DNA from 4 places in the Modestobacter sp. KNN46-3 genome. Region 4 is predicted to be linked to each of the others. Evidence: riboswitches for the same ligand, from Rfam matches in the RefSeq annotation. Region 4 holds a riboswitch; each other region holds the start of a gene.
The links. A riboswitch is a leader RNA that binds a small molecule or an ion and turns the genes downstream of it on or off. The one in region 4 is predicted to bind cyclic di-AMP.
Positions count from the first base shown of each region.

Region 1 (5,165 bases), on a different contig from region 4:
CCGGTACCTGGAGGGGTATTACGCCTCTTCGCACGGAATGGGTCGTTAGCTCCGCGCCGCGCGCCGATGCTTGCGCCCGCGACGGGCCATCACCTGTTCGGTGATGGGGTCGACGGTTGTGGCCAGGGCGTCGGTGATCGCCCAGATGGTCTGGATCCGGGGGCTCTGCAGGGCGTCGTGCCGACTCATGGGACGCCCGAGGATTGCCGGGACGTCTTCCCCGTCAGGAAACGACAAGGTGACGAACGCATCCACGGCGAGGACCCCTTGGGGCCGCGGCCTCCAGATGCAGGAGAACGTCTCGTGGTCGCTGAAGTCTGCATCGTCGCCCCAGGAGCCGAGGATGACGTCCAAGGCGACTTCGTGCTCCGGGTGTCCGTGGCAGACGGCGTAGTACGTGGCCACAGTCGGGCCGTCGTTGGGCTCATGCACGTAGCCGGTGACCCGGGCGAAGTGACTGTCGCAGTCCGCGCAGTACTGCGTCTCGACTGTGTAGTCCTGCGTGTCTAGAGGTTGCTGACGACGTCGCAGAAGGGGCACTGCCACACGCTACGTCCCCGTGGCGTACCGCCCGAGGAAGCGCGACCAGCCTGGCAAGCAAGTCCCCCCTGAAGCCGCCCTCTGGGCGGCCGTTGCCGACCGAGTTCCTAGCGGTAGTTGACGTGCGGGTGGTCGAAGTGGTTGGCCGTCACGCTGCCCCGGTCCTCCATCTGCTTCCAGGAGCCACCGGGCGAGGAGAGCATCCGCTGCTCCCAGATGATGTAGTCGACGCCGAGCTCGGCCCAGTTGGCCACGTGGTAGGCGACGATCGCGTCGCCGAGGGCGGCGTCGGACATGACCATGTAGTCCACCGCCAGCCCCGACGGGTGACCGTGCGGGTCGGCGGCGCTGGGCCGGGTGCCGCCCAGGGTGATCGAGCCGGCGCCGGGCACGTTGCTGACCACGGCGTTCGCGGCAGCTTGCGCCTGCGGCTTGATCGGTCCGGCGCTGTTGGTGATCTTCGCGATCGCGGACACCGCCGTGCCGGCCGTCGAGGCGGCCCCGGCTGCGGGCTTGGCGGCGGCACCGGCCCGCGCCGGTGCGGCGGGCTTCGCGGCAGCCGCCTTCGCCTCCGCCTCCGCAGCAGCCGCTGCCTCCGCGGCGATGCGAGCGGCCTCCGCCTCTGCGGCGGCCGCTGCCTCGGCGGCGACGCGGGCAGCCTCGGCCTCGGCGGCCTGCTGGTCGAGCACGGCCTGGTCGGCCGCCGCCTGCGCCTGCTGGGCGGCGGTCTGCTCCGCCTCCCGGGTGGCCCGGCTGGCGGCCAACTCCTCGAGCGGCCGCAGGTCCTCGGTCCCGTCGACGGCGCCGGACTGGGCGGCCAGCCCCAGCTGCTCGGCGACGCTCACCGGCTGGGAGGCCACGGGGTCGGCCTGGGCCGCTGGGCCCACGCCGACGACGACGTTGACCAGGACGGCTCCGGCCGCCGCGATGCCCAGGTAGAGCCCGGGGCGGCGCATGCCGGCCGGCGGACGGCGTCGGCCGGTGGCGGCAGAGGTGGTGGTGCGGGCGCGCATGGGCAGGAGTGCTCCGAACAGGTGTCTTCCGATGGCCGCCTACCAGGTCAGCTGACGGGTTCGGGCGGGAAGCAGCCCTACCCGGCCCGGACGGTCGTCCGGGCGCGGGATTCACCCCAGTGGTGCGGTGGGTCCCCGGCTCGCCCCGGAGGGCGACTCGGCGGCGTCCGGTCGGGCTCCCCGGGTGGGGACGTGGCGACCGACTGGACCCGGCCAACGTAACGGCGTTATGTAGTCGTGACAATCCGTTGCCCGCATTTCATCGGGTGACGGTGGTCGCGTCACTCTCCGGACACACGCGTCCCATCCGTCACCACCGGCGGTGCTCGGTCAGCGCACCGACAGCTCGACGACGGACCGGCTCCCGCCCCCGGCCGCGGTGGCCGCCCAGGCCTCCTCGACCCGCGCCAGCGGGAGGACGGCGTGCTCCACCCGGAGCTGCCCGGCCGCGGCGTGCCGCAGCACCGCGGTCAGCGCGGCGGCCCGCTGCTCGCCGGTGAGCGCGTTGTTGGTGTAGCCGAGCACGTCGATGCTCCGGCTGCGCAGCACGGCGGAGGAGAACTCGGCGGCGTCCCCGGCCGCGCCACCCAGGTTGACCAGCCGCCCACCGGGCGCCAGCACCGAGCACGCGGCCGCGGCCACGGCGCCGAACACCGGGTCGACGACGAGGTCGACGTCCGAGCCGACCGTCTGCCGGATCCGCGCAGCCAGGTCGCCGCCGTCCCCGGTGAGGACGACGTCCTCGGCGCCGGCCCGGCGGGCACGGTCGGCGGCGGACGGCGAGCGGCAGACCCCGACCACCCGCCCGGCCCCCAGCGCGCGGGCGGCGCCGAGCGCGGCCTGACCGACCGCACCTCCGGCACCGAGCACCAGCACCCGCTCCCCCGGCTGCAACCGGCCGCGCCAGGTCAGCGCCATCCAGCCGGCGACCGCCGACAGGCCCAGCGCGGCCACGACCGGGTCGGGCAGGTCCCCGGCGAGCGGGACGACGTCGGCGTCCGGCACGGCGCAGAGCTCGCCCAGGCTGCCGTCGCCCGGGCTCATCCCCGCCGAGGTGGCGAACCAGACCCGGGTGCCGGGCGTCAGCACCGCCGACGACACCACGACCCCCACCCCCTGCACACCTGGTACGTAGGGCACGGCCGGACGGCCGAAGTACGACGTCCCGGAGGCGCAGAGGAGGTCCAGCGGCACGACCGGGGCGGCGGTCACCCGGACCAGGGTCCGGCCCTCGCCGGGCACCGGGTCCGGGTGGTCCACCAGGGCGGGCGGCTCGCCCGGCCGGGTCAGGACGGCGGCGCGCACCGGCTCAGGTCGCGATGTCGGGATAGGGCATGGAGATGTGCTCCATCGCCTTCCCGTAGGCACGCTGGTACTCCATCGGCCCGTGGTCGCGCTCGAACAGCGCGATGAACAGGGTGAGCGTCAGGAACGGGTGCGCGCCCATCTGGAACAGCGCGACGTGGTCGTGCTCGGCCAGCGCTCGCCGCTCCTCGTCGGTGAAGGCCAGCCAGGTGGTCTTCTCCGCGGGGATGCAGTTGAGGATGGTGTTGGCCATCTCGGCCTCCCACCAGGTGACCGTGCCGGCCGGGTCCTCCCGGTAGCGCTCGGTCAGCTCGGGGTCGCGGTCGACGGTGAACAGGAACTTGTCCAGCAGGTACTTGCTCATGCCGACACACCGCCCGTGCTCGGGACCCCGTTGGGGTACCAGGTGAAGTACGCCTCCATGGTGTGGAACAGGTCCAGGGTGTCGACGTGGTCGGCCTTTGCGCCCTCGCCGGCCACGCCCATCATCAGCATGAAGTCCATGAACCCGTGGGTGGCGTTGCCCGGGTGGTGCAGGGACTCCAGGGAGACCTCGGCCAGGCAGCCCTCGATGTCCCCGCTGGCGATCCACTCGACGGCCTTGCGGTCGAACTCCGGGTCCGGCCCGTGCTCGCCGAACTGGCGCGGCCCGCCCAGCTCCAGGGACAGGTGCCCGGTGCCGATCACCGCCACCCGCTTGTCGCTCTCCCAGGACTCGACCATCTCCCGGATCGCCCGGCCCAGCTGGACGAAGCGCTTCGGCTGCGGCAGCGGCGGGGCGAAGATGTTGGTGTAGATCGGCACGATCGGCAGGTCGGCCTGCGGGCGCAGCGTGATGATCGGGCAGGTGATGCTGTGGTCGATCCGCAGCTCGTTGCTGAAGGCCAGGTCGAAGTCCCGGTCCAGCCCGTCCCGCAGCAGGTGCGCCGCCAGGTCCTCCTCGCCGCGCAGCGTCATCTTCGGCAGCCCGAACTCGCGCTCCTCGTTGTGGAAGTTGGCGTCGAAGAACGGCGCCTTGCCCACCAGGAACTGCGGCATGTTGTCCAGCCACAGCTGGTGGAAGTGGTCACTGCCGACCATCACCAGGACGTCGGGCTCCGCACGGGTGAGCGTCTCGCGGAACGCCTCGATCTTCGCCACCCACTCGTCGGCGAACGGCGGCCGGTCCGCGCCGGTGGCGGTGCTGGCCCGGTAGTAGAAGGGGTGGTGGGTGGACGCGATCACCGCGGCCAGTTCAGCCATGACTGTCTCCGTTGAGGTCAGGGAGGTACGGGTCGGGGGCGACGGACCGGTTGTTGAGGTCCACGGACAGGAACACGTCGTTGGCGACCGGATGCCGCAGCTCTTCGGCGAGCTGCCCGATCAGCCCGGCCGTGCGGGCGAGCAGCGCGAAGCCGCGGAGCAGCTGCAGCGGCAGGCCCAGGTCGGCCAGCGCCGCACCGCACACCCCGGCCCCGTTGAGCGGCAGGGTCTTGCCGAGCACCTGGGGGTGGACCCGGCCGATCGCGGCGAACAGCGACAGGTGCGGGCCGAACAGCCCCTCCTCGGTCGCGATCTCGAACAGCCGGGGGGTGCGCGGGTCGCCGTCCTTGTGCACGTGGTGGCCGAGCCCGGGGACGAAGCGCCGCGCCGCCCGCTGGGCGGTCACCGTCTCGAGGGCCAGGGCGTCCCAACCCGCGTCGTCGGTCGGCAGCGCACCGTCCACGCCCTTCAGCACGTCGTCCAGGAAGCGGCCGGAGTCCTCGGTGACGCCGAGGAACCGGGAGCCACCGCCGAGCAGGCCGGCGGCGAGCGCCCCCTGCACCGAGTCCGGTGCCGACAGGTAGGTGAGCCGGGTGACGATGGCGGTCGGGGTGAAGCCGTGGTCGGCGAGCGCGGCCAGCACCGCCTCGAAGACCCGGGTCTCCCCCGGTGTGGGCCGCCGCTGGGTGGCCAGCCAGAAGGCCAGCTCGCCGAAGCCGACGGTGCCCATGACGTCGCGGGCCAGGTCGGTGCCCAGCAGCGTGATCGACTCGCGGCTGGAGGCACCCAGCGCGGTCGGGTACTCGGGGGTGGTCACGCGTCCTCCTCGGTGGCCAGCCACCGTCGCAGCTCGGCGCCGTGCTCGTCCAGGGCCGGCGGTGGCAGCCGGTAGTCGGCCGGCGTCTCGGAGAAGGTGATCGGGTGGCGGACCGACGGCACTGCCGCCTCACCCTCCCCCACGGTCACCACCGGGTCCAGGCCGATCGACTCGGCGAAGGCCACCCCCTGGTCGACGGTGTTGATCGGCCCGCAGGGCACGCCCGCGGCGATGATGTCGTCGAACCA
Region 1 covers NZ_JAAKGN010000001.1:178,652-183,816, forward strand. Annotated here, with positions in the region: gene G5C62_RS00910 (hypothetical protein) at 46-540, opposite strand; gene G5C62_RS00915 (hypothetical protein) at 648-1,553, opposite strand; cyclic di-AMP (ydaO/yuaA leader) riboswitch at 1,575-1,726, opposite strand; gene G5C62_RS00920 (zinc-binding alcohol dehydrogenase family protein) at 1,884-2,858, opposite strand; gene G5C62_RS00925 (hypothetical protein) at 2,863-3,222, opposite strand; gene G5C62_RS00930 (extradiol ring-cleavage dioxygenase) at 3,219-4,100, opposite strand; gene G5C62_RS00935 (citryl-CoA lyase) at 4,093-4,917, opposite strand; gene G5C62_RS00940 (CaiB/BaiF CoA-transferase family protein) at 4,914-5,165, opposite strand, start outside.
Region 1: linked by a shared signal. The riboswitch ahead of G5C62_RS00915 (hypothetical protein) and the one ahead of G5C62_RS08815 (C40 family peptidase) in region 4 are both predicted to bind cyclic di-AMP.

Region 2 (5,165 bases), on a different contig from region 4:
TCGGCCCGCCTTCGACGTGTTCGGGCGCGCCCATCACGACATCGGGGATCTCGGCTGGCCTCGGGTCGGCCGGTCTGGCCACATGTCGGCGCCCGGGTCGTCGAGATCGACAGGGCCTGCGGTCGGCGGCCATGTCTGACGCCGGCCCGGCGCGGCCCTGGTGCGTCACAGCACCAGGGCGGCCGGGTGGTCGGTCACGTCCAGCGGGACGCCGGGCCGGTGGGTGACAGGAGCCGACAGCATCCCGGCGATCGCGTCGGCGAGGAAGTCACCCACCGCCTGCCAGGAGGGGGCCGCGCCGTCGTGGTCGGACAGCCGCTCGACGTCCGCGCACGTCGTCGAGACGATCCGGGTCATCAGCCTCGCTCGCCCCACGACGACGTCCCGGCCCAGGTGGTCGAGACGAGCCACCACGGAATGGGTGATCGCGGAAGCGGATGGTGCCAGGTCCGTCGAATCGCCCAGCAGGCCCGCGGCCATCGGGTCGTGCAGCGCCTGGGCGAGGAAGCGGGCCCGGCTGCTGGGCTGCGGCAACGCCCCCAACGCGTCGGTGAACGGGACCACCAGGCTGCGGACGTCCTCCAGGACCGAGTCGGAGCCCGCGAACATCGCCCGCCGGGGGGGCTCCAGCGCGACGAGGTGGCGGGTGATCAGCGCCTGGAGCAGCCCTTCCCGGCCGCCGAAGTAGTACCGCACGGCGGAGTGGTTGGTGTTGCCCGCGCTCTCGGCGACCTTCCGGTCGGAGACCTGGGCGATGCCGGCCTCGGCGAACAGGCGCTCGGCCGCGTCCAGCAGAGCCGTGCGGGCAGCGTCGGACCGTGCCACCTGGGTGCCTCCTCGGCTGGCTTCCTCTGTTGTGACCCGCGTCAAGCTAGCCGGTTGCTGACTTTGTAAGTCATATGACTTACATTCAGATCGTCTCAGCCCGGGCGCACGCGTCCCGCTCCGCCGCCGCAGCCGGAGTCGGTCACCTCACCGATGCTCGCCCGCCCTCGTCAGGAGCAGTCGCATGGAGCCCCTCACTGCCGCATCGTCCGCCGCCGGTCCTCCCGTGGTCGGCCCGCCGATCGAGGACCGCCGGACCCGCATCGCGCGCTACGTCTTCCTGTTCCTCATCCCCTTCCTGATGGTCACGATGATGTACGCGACGTACGTCGGGACCATGCACGCGCCGCACCCGCGGGACATGCCCGTTGCGGTGGTCGGCGTCGGCGCGCAGGCGGAAGCGGTCGTGGACTTGCTCGCCGCCGTCCCGGACGACGCCGTGGCCCCGCGTCTGGTCCGCTCGGCGGGCGAAGCTGTCGAGCTGCTGGAGAGCCGGGAGGTCGTCGGCGCGCTGGAGGTCCCGCAGCCGGGCACCGACGCGGCGACCCTCTACACCGCCAACGCGGCCGGGCCCTCGCAGGCCACGACCGTCCAGCAGCTGCTCGCGCCGGTCGCCGTCCAGCAGGGCTGGACCATCGAGTCCGAGGACGTCGCCCCGCTGAACCCGGGTGACTCCTCCGGCACGGCGGTGCTCTTCGCCGCCATGGGGATGATGCTGGCCGGGTACGTCCCGCTCAGCGTGATCCTGCTGGGCCTGCCGCACCTGCTGTCGGTCCGGCGGTTCGTGCCGGTGCTCCTGGGCTGGGCGGCCGGGACGAGCGCGCTCATCTGGCTCATCCTCGGGCCGATCGTGGGTGCCGTGGACGGGCACTTCCTCGGCTTCTTCGGCGTCGGCATGCTGGCCGTTGGCGCGGTCGGGGCGGCCCAGCTGCTGTTCACCAAGCTGATGGGCCCCCTCGCCGTCCTCATCGGCATGCTGCTCTACGTCGTGCTGGGCATGCCGGCCTCGGGCCTGGCGCTGTCGGTCGACGTCATGCCGGGCTTCTTCTCCTTCCTGCACGGCGTGCTGCCGCTCCCGGCCGCGGGGGAGGCGCTGCGCTCGCTCGTCTACTTCGACGGTGACGGGCTCGGCAGGCACCTGCTCACGCTCACCGTCTGGGTCGTGGTCGCGCTGGGGCTGTCGCTGCTCAAGGAGCGCGCGAGCGGCCTGGCGGTCCCCGGCGCCCCGGCGGTCACCGACCCAGACGCGCCGCTCCCGGCGTTGGCCGGCGGCCCGCTGCGGTCCCTGCGGTTCCGCTACGTGACCGCAGCGGCGTTCCCGCTGTCCATCCTGGTCATGGTGGTCGGCCTGATGAGCTTCGCCATGCACGAGCCGACGGTGCGTGAGCTCCCGGTGGCCGTGGTCGGGTCGACGGGGCAGCAGGCGTCGCAGGTGGCCGACGGTCTCCAGTCGAGCCTGGGGTCGATGGTCGACGTCCAGGTGGCCGGGTCGGTGGACGCCGCGACCGACGCCGTCGTCGACGGGGAGGTCGTCGCCGCCTACGTGCTCCCCGCCGGCCCAGGTGAGGACGCCACCCTCTACACCTCCGCGGGCGCCGGCGTCAGCCAGCAGAGCGTGGTGCGCGCGGTGTTCGGTCAGGTCGCTGCCGGGCAGCAGGTGCCACTCACAGAGACCGACCTGACGCCGCTGCGCGACTCCGACACCATGGGCAGCAACAGCATGTACGTCGGCATGGCCTGGATCATGGCCGGCTTCCTGATCATGGCCGTCTTCCGCGGTGGTGCTCCCGAGCTGAAGCGCTTCCGCCAGTTCGGACCGCACCTCGCCGGTTGGTCGGTCGGCATGGCCGTCTGGCTGTGGCTGCTCTTCGACGTGGTCATCGGTGCGGTCAACGGGAACGCCTGGCAGATGATCGGCTTCGGGGCGGCGACCATCTTCGCCATGGCGGTGGTGACCGGCGTCTTCACCCGGACGCTGGGGCTGGCCGCGATCGTGCCGGTGATGGTCGTGCTGATGCTGGCCGGCGTCCCGGCCTCGGGGGGCGGACTGTCGCTGTACATGGTCCCCGAGGTCTTCCGCGGCCTGTCGGAGGTGCTGCCGCTGCCCGCGGCGGTGGACGCGGCGAGGTCGCTGGTCTACTTCGACGGTGCCGGGGTCGGCCGGGACCTCCTGGTCATCGCCGTATGGGGCGTCATCGGACTGCTGCTCAACCTCGTCGTGGACCGGTGGCTGCGGCGCCGGGAGGACGGGACCGGCGTCCCCGGGCCGGACGGCCGCCCCTCGCCTCCCGGGGCGGCGGACGAGGACGCCGACCGGGACGGGACCGACCGCACCGATGCCGACCGGCTCGAGGGCGCCGGGGCCCGCTGAGGACGACGGGCTGGGCGGCGATCCGCCGTCCAGCCCGGGCCGGGTCCGGGACGGGGTGGCACGGAGGCAAGTCCTGGCACCCCCTGCCGCTGCGCGTTCGGACGTGGTGACGCGCTGACCACGGGAATCCTGATCAGGGTGGACGGCGGCGGACCCCGCGCAGGAGATGGAGGTCAAGGGGTCGCAGGTTCGGGTCCCTGTCAGCCCGACAGAGCACGACACAGGGGCCGTTCCCGCGAGACCGGGGGCGGCCCCTGTCGCTGTTCCGGGTGTTCGACCACGTCTTCGACCACCGTCAGCCGACCCGAGTACCCCAGGACGGCGTTCAAGGTGGCCACGGCGTTCCGGAAGACGTCGGGGGAGACGTCGTCGGTGATGGCGATTGAGGAGTGGCCTCCGTGGACGTGTCGCGTCGGCTTGCTGATCTGCTGAGGCACATGGGAGTTGGTCCGGCGTCCGCCTGATCGGCCGCCTGTGGCGCTTGCACACATGCACTGGCCCCTGATGGTGCGGCCGGCCGCGATGGTTGCCTGGTGTTACTGGATTGTGACGTCCATCGGGGTTCGTTGTAGCGTCTCGGCCGGTCCGCCCGAGCCCCGATCTCGCCCAGAGGTCCTCGCGCAGACCCCGTCGAACTGCTACCGCTCACGCGGTGGAAGACCGGGGACCCATCGTTCCCTGGGGTGAATCTCGCCTGGCCCATGCGCCGCCGCGAGTAGGGCTGTCTCCGGCCCGAACCCGTCAGCTAACTCGGTAGACGGCGAGGGAGAACGGAGCTCGCCGCGTTGGCGACGTCGCACGACACCGTCTTGCAGCACCATGTCCACCGACGCCGCCGCGCCCGATGGCGCGCCGCGTTCACTGCGCCGACGCTGGCCGCCGGTGCTGCCCTGCTGCTGGTGCTCACCGGTCCGGCAGCCCACGCCGCACCTGAGCCCCCGCCGGCCCCGGCAGGCCAACCCGGACTCGCCGAGGCCGAGGCCGCGCTGGCCAGCGTCGAGGCGTCGGTGGTGGCGGCGGAGGAGACCCTGCGGCGGCTCACGGTGGAGGCTGAGGCGGTCGCCGACCAGAGCCTGGTCGCCCAGGCCGCGCTGCTCACAGCCCGGCAGGAGGCCGACGCCCGGGTGGCCGAGCTGACGGCTGCGCAGGCAGCAGTCGGGCAGGCGCGAGCCGACGTCGTCGCACTGGCCCGGCAGAGCTACATGGGCGCTGACGCCTACGGCAGTGCGTCGGCCTTCTTCGCCGCAGGAAGCCCCGAGGAAGTCCTCCAACGAGCCGCCACGCTGGAGCTGCTGGGTGATGACCGGGGCGAGCGACTGGACGAGCTCGAGGTCGTCCAGCGCCAGCAGCAGGCGGCTACCGAGGCAGCGAAGGCCGCCGTGGTTGCCCGCGATGCGGCCGCCGCATCCGCCGCGGAGGCCGAACGGGTCGCCAACGACGAGCTCGCCGCGGCGCAGCAGACCTACGACGCCGCCGTGGGGGACAGGGCCGCGTTGGAGCAGCAGTTGCAGGAGGCGCGGGAGCGGGTGGTCACCCTCGGGGGCGATGCTGCTGCGGAGCCGGTGGAACAGCAGGCCGGCAGCGATGTCACTGCGGTACCGACGGAGCAACCGAGCAGTGGCGATGTCGATGCACTACTGGCGGAACGGCTGGACGGTGCGGCTTCCCGGGGAGGTGGACGGCCCGTGCCCAACGCCGGCATCCCGACCGCGGGCCGGGTGACCTCCTGCTACGGCGCCCGCTGGGGGACGATGCACCACGGCGTGGACATCGCCGCCCCGATCGGCACACCGATCTATGCGCCCGAAGCCGGCGTGGTGCTCCAGGCCGGCCCCGCATCCGGCTTCGGGTTGGCTGTCTACCTGGAGCATGAGGACGGCTCGATCACCCTCTACGGGCACATCGACAGCTACTCGGTCGAAGCGGGACAGCAGGTGTCCGCTGGGCAGCAGATCGCGCTGGTGGGCAA
Region 2 covers NZ_JAAKGN010000069.1:6,493-11,657, reverse strand. Annotated here, with positions in the region: gene G5C62_RS15135 (TetR/AcrR family transcriptional regulator) at 166-825, opposite strand; gene G5C62_RS15130 (ABC transporter permease) at 1,010-3,196, shown strand; cyclic di-AMP (ydaO/yuaA leader) riboswitch at 3,815-3,970, shown strand; gene G5C62_RS15125 (M23 family metallopeptidase) at 4,006-5,165, shown strand, end outside.
Region 2: linked by a shared signal. The riboswitch ahead of G5C62_RS15125 (M23 family metallopeptidase) and the one ahead of G5C62_RS08815 (C40 family peptidase) in region 4 are both predicted to bind cyclic di-AMP.

Region 3 (5,165 bases), on a different contig from region 4:
ACTGTGTAGTCCTGCGTGTCTAGAGGTTGCTGACGACGTCGCAGAAGGGGCACTGCCACACGCTACGTCCCCGTGGCGTACCGCCCGAGGAAGCGCGACCAGCCTGGCAAGCAAGTCCCCCCTGAAGCCGCCCTCTGGGCGGCCGTTGCCGACCGAGTTCCTAGCGGTAGTTGACGTGCGGGTGGTCGAAGTGGTTGGCCGTCACGCTGCCCCGGTCCTCCATCTGCTTCCAGGAGCCACCGGGCGAGGAGAGCATCCGCTGCTCCCAGATGATGTAGTCGACGCCGAGCTCGGCCCAGTTGGCCACGTGGTAGGCGACGATCGCGTCGCCGAGGGCGGCGTCGGACATGACCATGTAGTCCACCGCCAGCCCCGACGGGTGACCGTGCGGGTCGGCGGCGCTGGGCCGGGTGCCGCCCAGGGTGATCGAGCCGGCGCCGGGCACGTTGCTGACCACGGCGTTCGCGGCAGCTTGCGCCTGCGGCTTGATCGGTCCGGCGCTGTTGGTGATCTTCGCGATCGCGGACACCGCCGTGCCGGCCGTCGAGGCGGCCCCGGCTGCGGGCTTGGCGGCGGCACCGGCCCGCGCCGGTGCGGCGGGCTTCGCGGCAGCCGCCTTCGCCTCCGCCTCCGCAGCAGCCGCTGCCTCCGCGGCGATGCGAGCGGCCTCCGCCTCTGCGGCGGCCGCTGCCTCGGCGGCGACGCGGGCAGCCTCGGCCTCGGCGGCCTGCTGGTCGAGCACGGCCTGGTCGGCCGCCGCCTGCGCCTGCTGGGCGGCGGTCTGCTCCGCCTCCCGGGTGGCCCGGCTGGCGGCCAACTCCTCGAGCGGCCGCAGGTCCTCGGTCCCGTCGACGGCGCCGGACTGGGCGGCCAGCCCCAGCTGCTCGGCGACGCTCACCGGCTGGGAGGCCACGGGGTCGGCCTGGGCCGCTGGGCCCACGCCGACGACGACGTTGACCAGGACGGCTCCGGCCGCCGCGATGCCCAGGTAGAGCCCGGGGCGGCGCATGCCGGCCGGCGGACGGCGTCGGCCGGTGGCGGCAGAGGTGGTGGTGCGGGCGCGCATGGGCAGGAGTGCTCCGAACAGGTGTCTTCCGATGGCCGCCTACCAGGTCAGCTGACGGGTTCGGGCGGGAAGCAGCCCTACCCGGCCCGGACGGTCGTCCGGGCGCGGGATTCACCCCAGTGGTGCGGTGGGTCCCCGGCTCGCCCCGGAGGGCGACTCGGCGGCGTCCGGTCGGGCTCCCCGGGTGGGGACGTGGCGACCGACTGGACCCGGCCAACGTAACGGCGTTATGTAGTCGTGACAATCCGTTGCCCGCATTTCATCGGGTGACGGTGGTCGCGTCACTCTCCGGACACACGCGTCCCATCCGTCACCACCGGCGGTGCTCGGTCAGCGCACCGACAGCTCGACGACGGACCGGCTCCCGCCCCCGGCCGCGGTGGCCGCCCAGGCCTCCTCGACCCGCGCCAGCGGGAGGACGGCGTGCTCCACCCGGAGCTGCCCGGCCGCGGCGTGCCGCAGCACCGCGGTCAGCGCGGCGGCCCGCTGCTCGCCGGTGAGCGCGTTGTTGGTGTAGCCGAGCACGTCGATGCTCCGGCTGCGCAGCACGGCGGAGGAGAACTCGGCGGCGTCCCCGGCCGCGCCACCCAGGTTGACCAGCCGCCCACCGGGCGCCAGCACCGAGCACGCGGCCGCGGCCACGGCGCCGAACACCGGGTCGACGACGAGGTCGACGTCCGAGCCGACCGTCTGCCGGATCCGCGCAGCCAGGTCGCCGCCGTCCCCGGTGAGGACGACGTCCTCGGCGCCGGCCCGGCGGGCACGGTCGGCGGCGGACGGCGAGCGGCAGACCCCGACCACCCGCCCGGCCCCCAGCGCGCGGGCGGCGCCGAGCGCGGCCTGACCGACCGCACCTCCGGCACCGAGCACCAGCACCCGCTCCCCCGGCTGCAACCGGCCGCGCCAGGTCAGCGCCATCCAGCCGGCGACCGCCGACAGGCCCAGCGCGGCCACGACCGGGTCGGGCAGGTCCCCGGCGAGCGGGACGACGTCGGCGTCCGGCACGGCGCAGAGCTCGCCCAGGCTGCCGTCGCCCGGGCTCATCCCCGCCGAGGTGGCGAACCAGACCCGGGTGCCGGGCGTCAGCACCGCCGACGACACCACGACCCCCACCCCCTGCACACCTGGTACGTAGGGCACGGCCGGACGGCCGAAGTACGACGTCCCGGAGGCGCAGAGGAGGTCCAGCGGCACGACCGGGGCGGCGGTCACCCGGACCAGGGTCCGGCCCTCGCCGGGCACCGGGTCCGGGTGGTCCACCAGGGCGGGCGGCTCGCCCGGCCGGGTCAGGACGGCGGCGCGCACCGGCTCAGGTCGCGATGTCGGGATAGGGCATGGAGATGTGCTCCATCGCCTTCCCGTAGGCACGCTGGTACTCCATCGGCCCGTGGTCGCGCTCGAACAGCGCGATGAACAGGGTGAGCGTCAGGAACGGGTGCGCGCCCATCTGGAACAGCGCGACGTGGTCGTGCTCGGCCAGCGCTCGCCGCTCCTCGTCGGTGAAGGCCAGCCAGGTGGTCTTCTCCGCGGGGATGCAGTTGAGGATGGTGTTGGCCATCTCGGCCTCCCACCAGGTGACCGTGCCGGCCGGGTCCTCCCGGTAGCGCTCGGTCAGCTCGGGGTCGCGGTCGACGGTGAACAGGAACTTGTCCAGCAGGTACTTGCTCATGCCGACACACCGCCCGTGCTCGGGACCCCGTTGGGGTACCAGGTGAAGTACGCCTCCATGGTGTGGAACAGGTCCAGGGTGTCGACGTGGTCGGCCTTTGCGCCCTCGCCGGCCACGCCCATCATCAGCATGAAGTCCATGAACCCGTGGGTGGCGTTGCCCGGGTGGTGCAGGGACTCCAGGGAGACCTCGGCCAGGCAGCCCTCGATGTCCCCGCTGGCGATCCACTCGACGGCCTTGCGGTCGAACTCCGGGTCCGGCCCGTGCTCGCCGAACTGGCGCGGCCCGCCCAGCTCCAGGGACAGGTGCCCGGTGCCGATCACCGCCACCCGCTTGTCGCTCTCCCAGGACTCGACCATCTCCCGGATCGCCCGGCCCAGCTGGACGAAGCGCTTCGGCTGCGGCAGCGGCGGGGCGAAGATGTTGGTGTAGATCGGCACGATCGGCAGGTCGGCCTGCGGGCGCAGCGTGATGATCGGGCAGGTGATGCTGTGGTCGATCCGCAGCTCGTTGCTGAAGGCCAGGTCGAAGTCCCGGTCCAGCCCGTCCCGCAGCAGGTGCGCCGCCAGGTCCTCCTCGCCGCGCAGCGTCATCTTCGGCAGCCCGAACTCGCGCTCCTCGTTGTGGAAGTTGGCGTCGAAGAACGGCGCCTTGCCCACCAGGAACTGCGGCATGTTGTCCAGCCACAGCTGGTGGAAGTGGTCACTGCCGACCATCACCAGGACGTCGGGCTCCGCACGGGTGAGCGTCTCGCGGAACGCCTCGATCTTCGCCACCCACTCGTCGGCGAACGGCGGCCGGTCCGCGCCGGTGGCGGTGCTGGCCCGGTAGTAGAAGGGGTGGTGGGTGGACGCGATCACCGCGGCCAGTTCAGCCATGACTGTCTCCGTTGAGGTCAGGGAGGTACGGGTCGGGGGCGACGGACCGGTTGTTGAGGTCCACGGACAGGAACACGTCGTTGGCGACCGGATGCCGCAGCTCTTCGGCGAGCTGCCCGATCAGCCCGGCCGTGCGGGCGAGCAGCGCGAAGCCGCGGAGCAGCTGCAGCGGCAGGCCCAGGTCGGCCAGCGCCGCACCGCACACCCCGGCCCCGTTGAGCGGCAGGGTCTTGCCGAGCACCTGGGGGTGGACCCGGCCGATCGCGGCGAACAGCGACAGGTGCGGGCCGAACAGCCCCTCCTCGGTCGCGATCTCGAACAGCCGGGGGGTGCGCGGGTCGCCGTCCTTGTGCACGTGGTGGCCGAGCCCGGGGACGAAGCGCCGCGCCGCCCGCTGGGCGGTCACCGTCTCGAGGGCCAGGGCGTCCCAACCCGCGTCGTCGGTCGGCAGCGCACCGTCCACGCCCTTCAGCACGTCGTCCAGGAAGCGGCCGGAGTCCTCGGTGACGCCGAGGAACCGGGAGCCACCGCCGAGCAGGCCGGCGGCGAGCGCCCCCTGCACCGAGTCCGGTGCCGACAGGTAGGTGAGCCGGGTGACGATGGCGGTCGGGGTGAAGCCGTGGTCGGCGAGCGCGGCCAGCACCGCCTCGAAGACCCGGGTCTCCCCCGGTGTGGGCCGCCGCTGGGTGGCCAGCCAGAAGGCCAGCTCGCCGAAGCCGACGGTGCCCATGACGTCGCGGGCCAGGTCGGTGCCCAGCAGCGTGATCGACTCGCGGCTGGAGGCACCCAGCGCGGTCGGGTACTCGGGGGTGGTCACGCGTCCTCCTCGGTGGCCAGCCACCGTCGCAGCTCGGCGCCGTGCTCGTCCAGGGCCGGCGGTGGCAGCCGGTAGTCGGCCGGCGTCTCGGAGAAGGTGATCGGGTGGCGGACCGACGGCACTGCCGCCTCACCCTCCCCCACGGTCACCACCGGGTCCAGGCCGATCGACTCGGCGAAGGCCACCCCCTGGTCGACGGTGTTGATCGGCCCGCAGGGCACGCCCGCGGCGATGATGTCGTCGAACCAGTCCCGCTTGGACCGGGTGCTCAGCCGCTCGACCAGCAGCGGGCGCAGCTCGTCCCGGTTGGCCGTGCGGTCCTCGTTGCGGGCGAACCGCGGGTCGTCGGCGAGCTCGGGCACGCCGAGCACCTCGACCAACCGGCGGAACTGGCCGTTGTTGCCGGCGGTGATGATCAGGTCGCCGTCGGCGCACGGGAGCGGCTCGTAGGGGAACAGGCTCGGGTGGCTGTTGCCCATCCGGAACGGGACGACGTCACCGGCGACGACGGCGCTGGCGTGGTTGACCAGCCCGGACAGCGCGGAGGACAGCAGGTTGACCTCGACGTGCTGGCCGCGGCCGGTCTCGTGCCGGACGTTCAGCGCGGAGAGCACGCCGATGGTGGCGTGCAGGCCGGCCATCACGTCGAAGACGGAGATGCCGGCCCGGAACGGCTCGCCCTCGGGGTCGCCGGTGAGGCTCATCAGGCCGGAGATCGCCTGCACGATCAGGTCG
Region 3 covers NZ_JAAKGN010000001.1:15,196-20,360, reverse strand. Annotated here, with positions in the region: gene G5C62_RS00105 (hypothetical protein) at 1-53, opposite strand, end outside; gene G5C62_RS00100 (hypothetical protein) at 161-1,066, opposite strand; cyclic di-AMP (ydaO/yuaA leader) riboswitch at 1,088-1,239, opposite strand; gene G5C62_RS00095 (zinc-binding alcohol dehydrogenase family protein) at 1,397-2,371, opposite strand; gene G5C62_RS00090 (hypothetical protein) at 2,376-2,735, opposite strand; gene G5C62_RS00085 (extradiol ring-cleavage dioxygenase) at 2,732-3,613, opposite strand; gene G5C62_RS00080 (citryl-CoA lyase) at 3,606-4,430, opposite strand; gene G5C62_RS00075 (CaiB/BaiF CoA-transferase family protein) at 4,427-5,165, opposite strand, start outside.
Region 3: linked by a shared signal. The riboswitch ahead of G5C62_RS00100 (hypothetical protein) and the one ahead of G5C62_RS08815 (C40 family peptidase) in region 4 are both predicted to bind cyclic di-AMP.

Region 4 (5,165 bases):
GTCGCCGTCGGTGGCCAGGCAGTCGGCCAGCGGCTCGGTCAGGTGGGCGTCCAGCTGCGCCAGCACCCGCCGCACCGCCTCCGCCCGGGTGCCGACGGGGTCGGCCGCGTAGAGCTCGGCCGGCGTGTGCAGCCCGAACAGGGTCAGGGTGTGCAGCCCGGTGTCGCCGACGATCGACGGGTCGGTGAGCGAGTGGCAGTACACCTCGAAGGGGACCACCTCGGGCAGCTGCCCGGCCGCGGCCTGCGCGTACGCGGCGTCGAGTTGGCCGGCCGCCTCGTCGACGTGCACGGTGCCGCTGAACACCCGGCGGGGGTCGGCGCCCGACCGCAGCCCGGGCAACCGGCGCAGCACCATGTTCACCTTCAGCTGCGACCCCGACGGCCGCGGCGCCGGGGCGGTGCCCAGCAGCTCGTCGAGCACGGCCGGGGCCGCACCGCTGACCAGGTGCCCGGCGTTGGCCGCGTGCGCCGTCCCGTCGGCGTCGGTCCAGTGCACGGTGACGCCGTCGGCCCGGGTCTCGACCGCGGTGACCTCGGCGCGGGTGAGCAGTGCGGCCCCGCGCGCCCGGGCTGCGTCGGCGAGCGCGCCGCTGACCGCGCCCATCCCACCGACCGACACCCGCCAGCGGCCGGTGCCGTTGCCGACGAGGTGGTACAGGAAGCACCGGCCGGCCAGCCCGTCCGCGGCGTGCACGTCGGCGAAGGTGCCGATCAGCCCGTCCGTGAGCGCGATGCCCCGGACCTCGTCGTCGGCCAGGTGGTCGGCGACGACGTCGGCCAGCGGCCGTTCCCGCAGGTCGCGCCAGAGGTCCGGGTCCCGCAGGCGCGCGAGGAGCGCCGCCTCGCTGGGCAGCGGTCCGGTCAGGGTGGGGGCCAGGTCCTCGGCGAGGGTGGTCAGCCGGCCGTAGAAGCGCTGCCAGCCGGCGAACTCCGCGTCCGAGCCGGTGAGGGCGCGGAAGGAGGCAGCCGTCTCCGGCCCCTCGTCCCGCTCGACCAGCAGTCCGGTGGCCGCACCGCCGCGGCGCAGCGGGGTGTAGGAGGCGACCGCCCGGTCCAGCAGGGTGATCGGCAACGCCAGGTCGGTGACGACCCGGTCGGGCAACAGGCTGACCAGGTAGGAGTACGCCGACAGCCGGACGTCGACGCCCGGGAAGACCTGCTCGCTGACCGCGGCGCCGCCGAGCACGGGCCGTCGCTCCAGCACGAGCACCGACCAGCCCGCGCGGGCCAGGTAGGCGGCGGCGACCAGCCCGTTGTGGCCGCCGCCCACCACGATGGCGTCGTACCGGGCTGCGGTGCTCACGCCAGCTCCCGGGCGAAGCAGAGCGAGAACGGGTCGTCCACGTAGTGCCCGAACGCCGGGACCGGCCGGTAGCCGGCCGCGGTGTACAGCCCGATCGCCTCGGGCTGGCGCGGTCCGGTCTCCAGCAGCACGGTGGTCCAGCCCCGCCCCACCGCCTCGGCCTCCAGCCCGGTGAGCAGCAGCCGGGAGACGCCGCGACCACGCGCCGCCGGGACGACGTACATCCGCTTGAGCTCGGCGGTGCCGTCCCCGAGGGGCCGCAGTGCGCCGCAGCCGATCGGCGTGCCGTCGTCGTCCCGGGCGAGGAGGACGACGGCGACGTCGGCGGCGGACGGCGGCACCCCCGGCTCGCTCGCACCGCCGTAGCGGGCCCGCAGCTCGACCTGCTGGGCGGCGGTCAGCGCGGCGACGTCCGGGTCGTCCCACGAGGCGGCGGAGAGGTTCGGCACGAGGTCATCCTGGCGCGTCGTCGTCCACCTGCTGCAGCCCCCAGACGAACCTCGCCCGCACCCGGCCGGGGAGGTGCACCTCGAGACGACTCGGGACGCCGGGGTCCACCGCGGCCGCGCCGGGCAGGGTCACGACGTCGTCCACCACGTGCCCCCAGACGCGCAGGGCTCCCGGTGCGGCGGCCGACACCGCGGAACCGGGCGCGCGGACCAACTGCTCGTGGAGCACCGCGCCGTCCGGGCCGCCCAGCACCTCCCACCGCAGGTGCGGCCACAACGGCAGCGGCCACCGCCGGACGACGAGGTCGACGTCACCGAACTTGCGGTCCTCCTGCTCGGCGGGTGGACCCAGCACGGCAGCGCGCAGCGCGAGCCCGTGCGGTGCTCGCTCTGTGTGATGGAGCGCGCGCCAACGGCGGTGCGCGGCACGCGCTTCGGCCCGGTCGGCGCCGAGCACGGGCAACGCCTCGGCGACCAGGTCGGGTCGCGTGTCGGCCATGCGACGGAGCAGCACGAGGCAGAACTCCCGCCGTGCCAGCCCCTCCACCCGGCGAGCCTGTCACGCTCGGTGAGCGTGTTGGAGCACACGCCCGGGGATTTCCACAAATTCACCCCAGTCGTTTGTCACGAGCACATAACGCACGTACGGTCACCAGCGGTCCTGACGGGCAGCGCAGTCGCCCACCCGGGTGACCACCGACAGGACCGCCGCCGAACCACACGGCTCGCCGCAACACTCGCGGGCTCGTGGACCGGGGACCCACCGCAGCACTGGGGTGAAGCTCTGCACGGCCCGTTCGCGGGCCTCGCGGAGCCGGGCGACTTCCCGCCCGAACCCGTCAGCTAACTCGGTAGGCGGCAGGTGGAAGAAAGGACACACCCGCCGAACATGGCGAGTTCGCACACCTCTGTCCGTCGTGGCCGCAACGGCCGACGGGCCCTGCTCACTCTGTTTGTCGCGGGTGGCGTCGCCCTCGCTCCGGTGCCCGCCCTGGCGGCTCCTGAAACACCCACCACCTCGCAGGAGGCGGCCGAGCTCATCGCCGCCCGCGGTCACGACCTCGAGGTCGTCACCGAGAAGATGCACGAGGCGACCGACGTGCTGACCAGCATGAAGGCCGCCTCGGACGCTGCCGCCGCCGAGCTCGTCGCCGCCGAGGCGGCCGTGGTCGAGGCCCGTGACCACGTGCGCCAGGTCGCCCGCAGCGCCTTCACCGGTGAGCAGCTCTCCTCGCTGCAGGCCATGCTCACCAGCTCCTCCGCCGACGAGATGCTCGACCGGATGGGCACGCTGGACAGCATCGCCGGGCACAACAACGAGGTGCTCGGGGTCGCGCAGCAGGCCACCGTCAGCGCCGACGAGGCGAAGGCCGCGGCCGAGAAGGCCGCCACCGACGCGGAGGCCCAGGTCGCTGAGGTCGCTGCCCAGCAGGCCGACCTGAACGAGCAGATCGCCGAGTACCAGGCCGAGTACGACCGGCTCTCCGCCGAGGAGCGCGAGCGCGCCCGCATCCTGGCCGAGCAGCACGCGGCCGCAGAAGCGGCTCAGGCCGCAGCCGAGCGCGAGGCCCAGGCCGCCGCGGCGGCCGAGCGCAACAACGCCCAGACCGCCTCGCGAGACGAGCGCACGGCCCCCGCCGCCGCCGCTCCGTCCGTGTCCCGCTCCGCCGCCGTCGCCGCACCGGCGCCGGCACCGGCCGCGCCGGTCGTGGCCAGCAGCGGCGCTGCCGCCACCGCGGTGAACACCGCGATGGCCCAGCGCGGCAAGCCCTACGTGTGGGGCGCCACCGGCCCGAACTCCTACGACTGCTCCGGGCTGGTGAAGTACTCCTACGCCTCGGCCGGCGTCAACCTGCCCCGCAGCAGCAGCCAGCAGGCGGCGTCGGGTCGGGCGGTCTCCCGCGGCGAGCTGCAGCCGGGCGACCTGATCGCCTACTACAGCCCGGTCAGCCACATCGGCATCTACATCGGCAACGGCCAGATGGTCCACGCGCCGACGTCGGGTGACGTGGTCAAGGTCGCCAGCATCGACGCCATGGGCCCCATCACCGCCATGCGTCGGGTCGCCGGCTGACAGCTGACCACCCCGCGACACCCGCCGGTGCCCCGGTCGCCTGACGGCGGCCGGGGCACCGGTGCGTCCGGGCCCGGTGCGTCGGGGTCCGGTGCGGCTGATCGCCGGTGGCGACGATCACCCGGGTCCGCGCACCGGCGCCCCGTCCCGCCGGGCACGATGAGGAGCAGTCCACCCACGCCCACCCCGAGGAGCACCGTGCCCGCCGCACTGACCGACCCCACGAGGGTCGCCCGCGTCTTCCGCGTCGTCGCCATCGCCGAGGCCGTCTCCTGGGTGCTCCTGCTGGCCGGCATGTTCGTCAAGCGGGTGCTGGAGGCCTCGGAGCTGGGCGTGCAGGTGTTCGGCCCGGTCCACGGTGCGGTGTTCGTGGTCTACGTCGTCGTCACCCTGCTGGCGTGGCGGGTGCTCCGCTGGACGCCGGCCACCGGGCTGCTGGCGCTGGCCGCCTCCATCCCGCCGCTGGTGACCATCTGGTTCGAGCGCTGGGCCCGGCGGACCGGCCGGCTGCCGGTCGACGCCACCAGGCCGGTCCGGGTCGGCTGAGCGCACGATGGTCACCCCCGTCCTGCCCGCCACCGCCCGCGCCCTGCTGGCCCGGACCGCCCGGGTCCAGCGCGACGGCCGGGCACCCAGCCTGGTCGCGGGCGTGGTCAGGGACGGCGGGCTGGCCTGGTCGGCCGGTCGCGGCGACGTCGCCGAGCCGCACACCGACGTGCAGTACCGGCTGGGCTCGATCAGCAAGACGGTGACGGCCCTGGTCGTGCTCCGGCTCCGCGACGAGGGTCGCCTGGGGCTGGACGACCTGCTCGAGGAGCACGTCCCCGGCACCCCCTTCGGGGAGCGCACCGTGGGCCAGCTGCTCGCCCACCTCGCCGGCGCGAGCTCGGAGAGCCCCGGCGGCTGGTGGGAGCGCGTCCCCGGCGGGACGCTGGCCGAGCTGCGGCTGACCGACGACGACGTCGTCCTGGGCAGCGCACGCCGCTTCCACTACTCGAACCTCGGGTTCGGGCTGCTCGGTGAGCTGGTCACCCGGCATCGTGGGCGCTCCTGGGCCGAGGTCGTCCGGGACGAGGTGCTGCTGCCGCTGGGCATGGCGCGCACCACTCCGCGGCCCACCGGTCGGGCGGCACAGGGTGCGGCCGTGCACCCGTGGGCGGACGTCGTCCTGCCCGAGCCCGAGCACGACGCCGGCATCATGGCCGCGGCCGGCCAGCTGTGGGCGACGCTGGCCGACCTCGGCCGGTTCGCCGCCTTCCTGCTCGGCGACACCGGCGACGTGCTCTCCCCGGCGACGCTGGAGGAGATGACCGTGCCGGCCGGGATCGACTCGTCGT
Region 4 covers NZ_JAAKGN010000028.1:5,082-10,246, forward strand. Annotated here, with positions in the region: gene G5C62_RS08800 (NAD(P)/FAD-dependent oxidoreductase) at 1-1,305, opposite strand, end outside; gene G5C62_RS08805 (GNAT family N-acetyltransferase) at 1,302-1,754, opposite strand; gene G5C62_RS08810 (hypothetical protein) at 1,759-2,301, opposite strand; cyclic di-AMP (ydaO/yuaA leader) riboswitch at 2,471-2,627, shown strand; gene G5C62_RS08815 (C40 family peptidase) at 2,737-3,828, shown strand; gene G5C62_RS08820 (DUF3817 domain-containing protein) at 4,027-4,374, shown strand; gene G5C62_RS08825 (serine hydrolase) at 4,382-5,165, shown strand, end outside.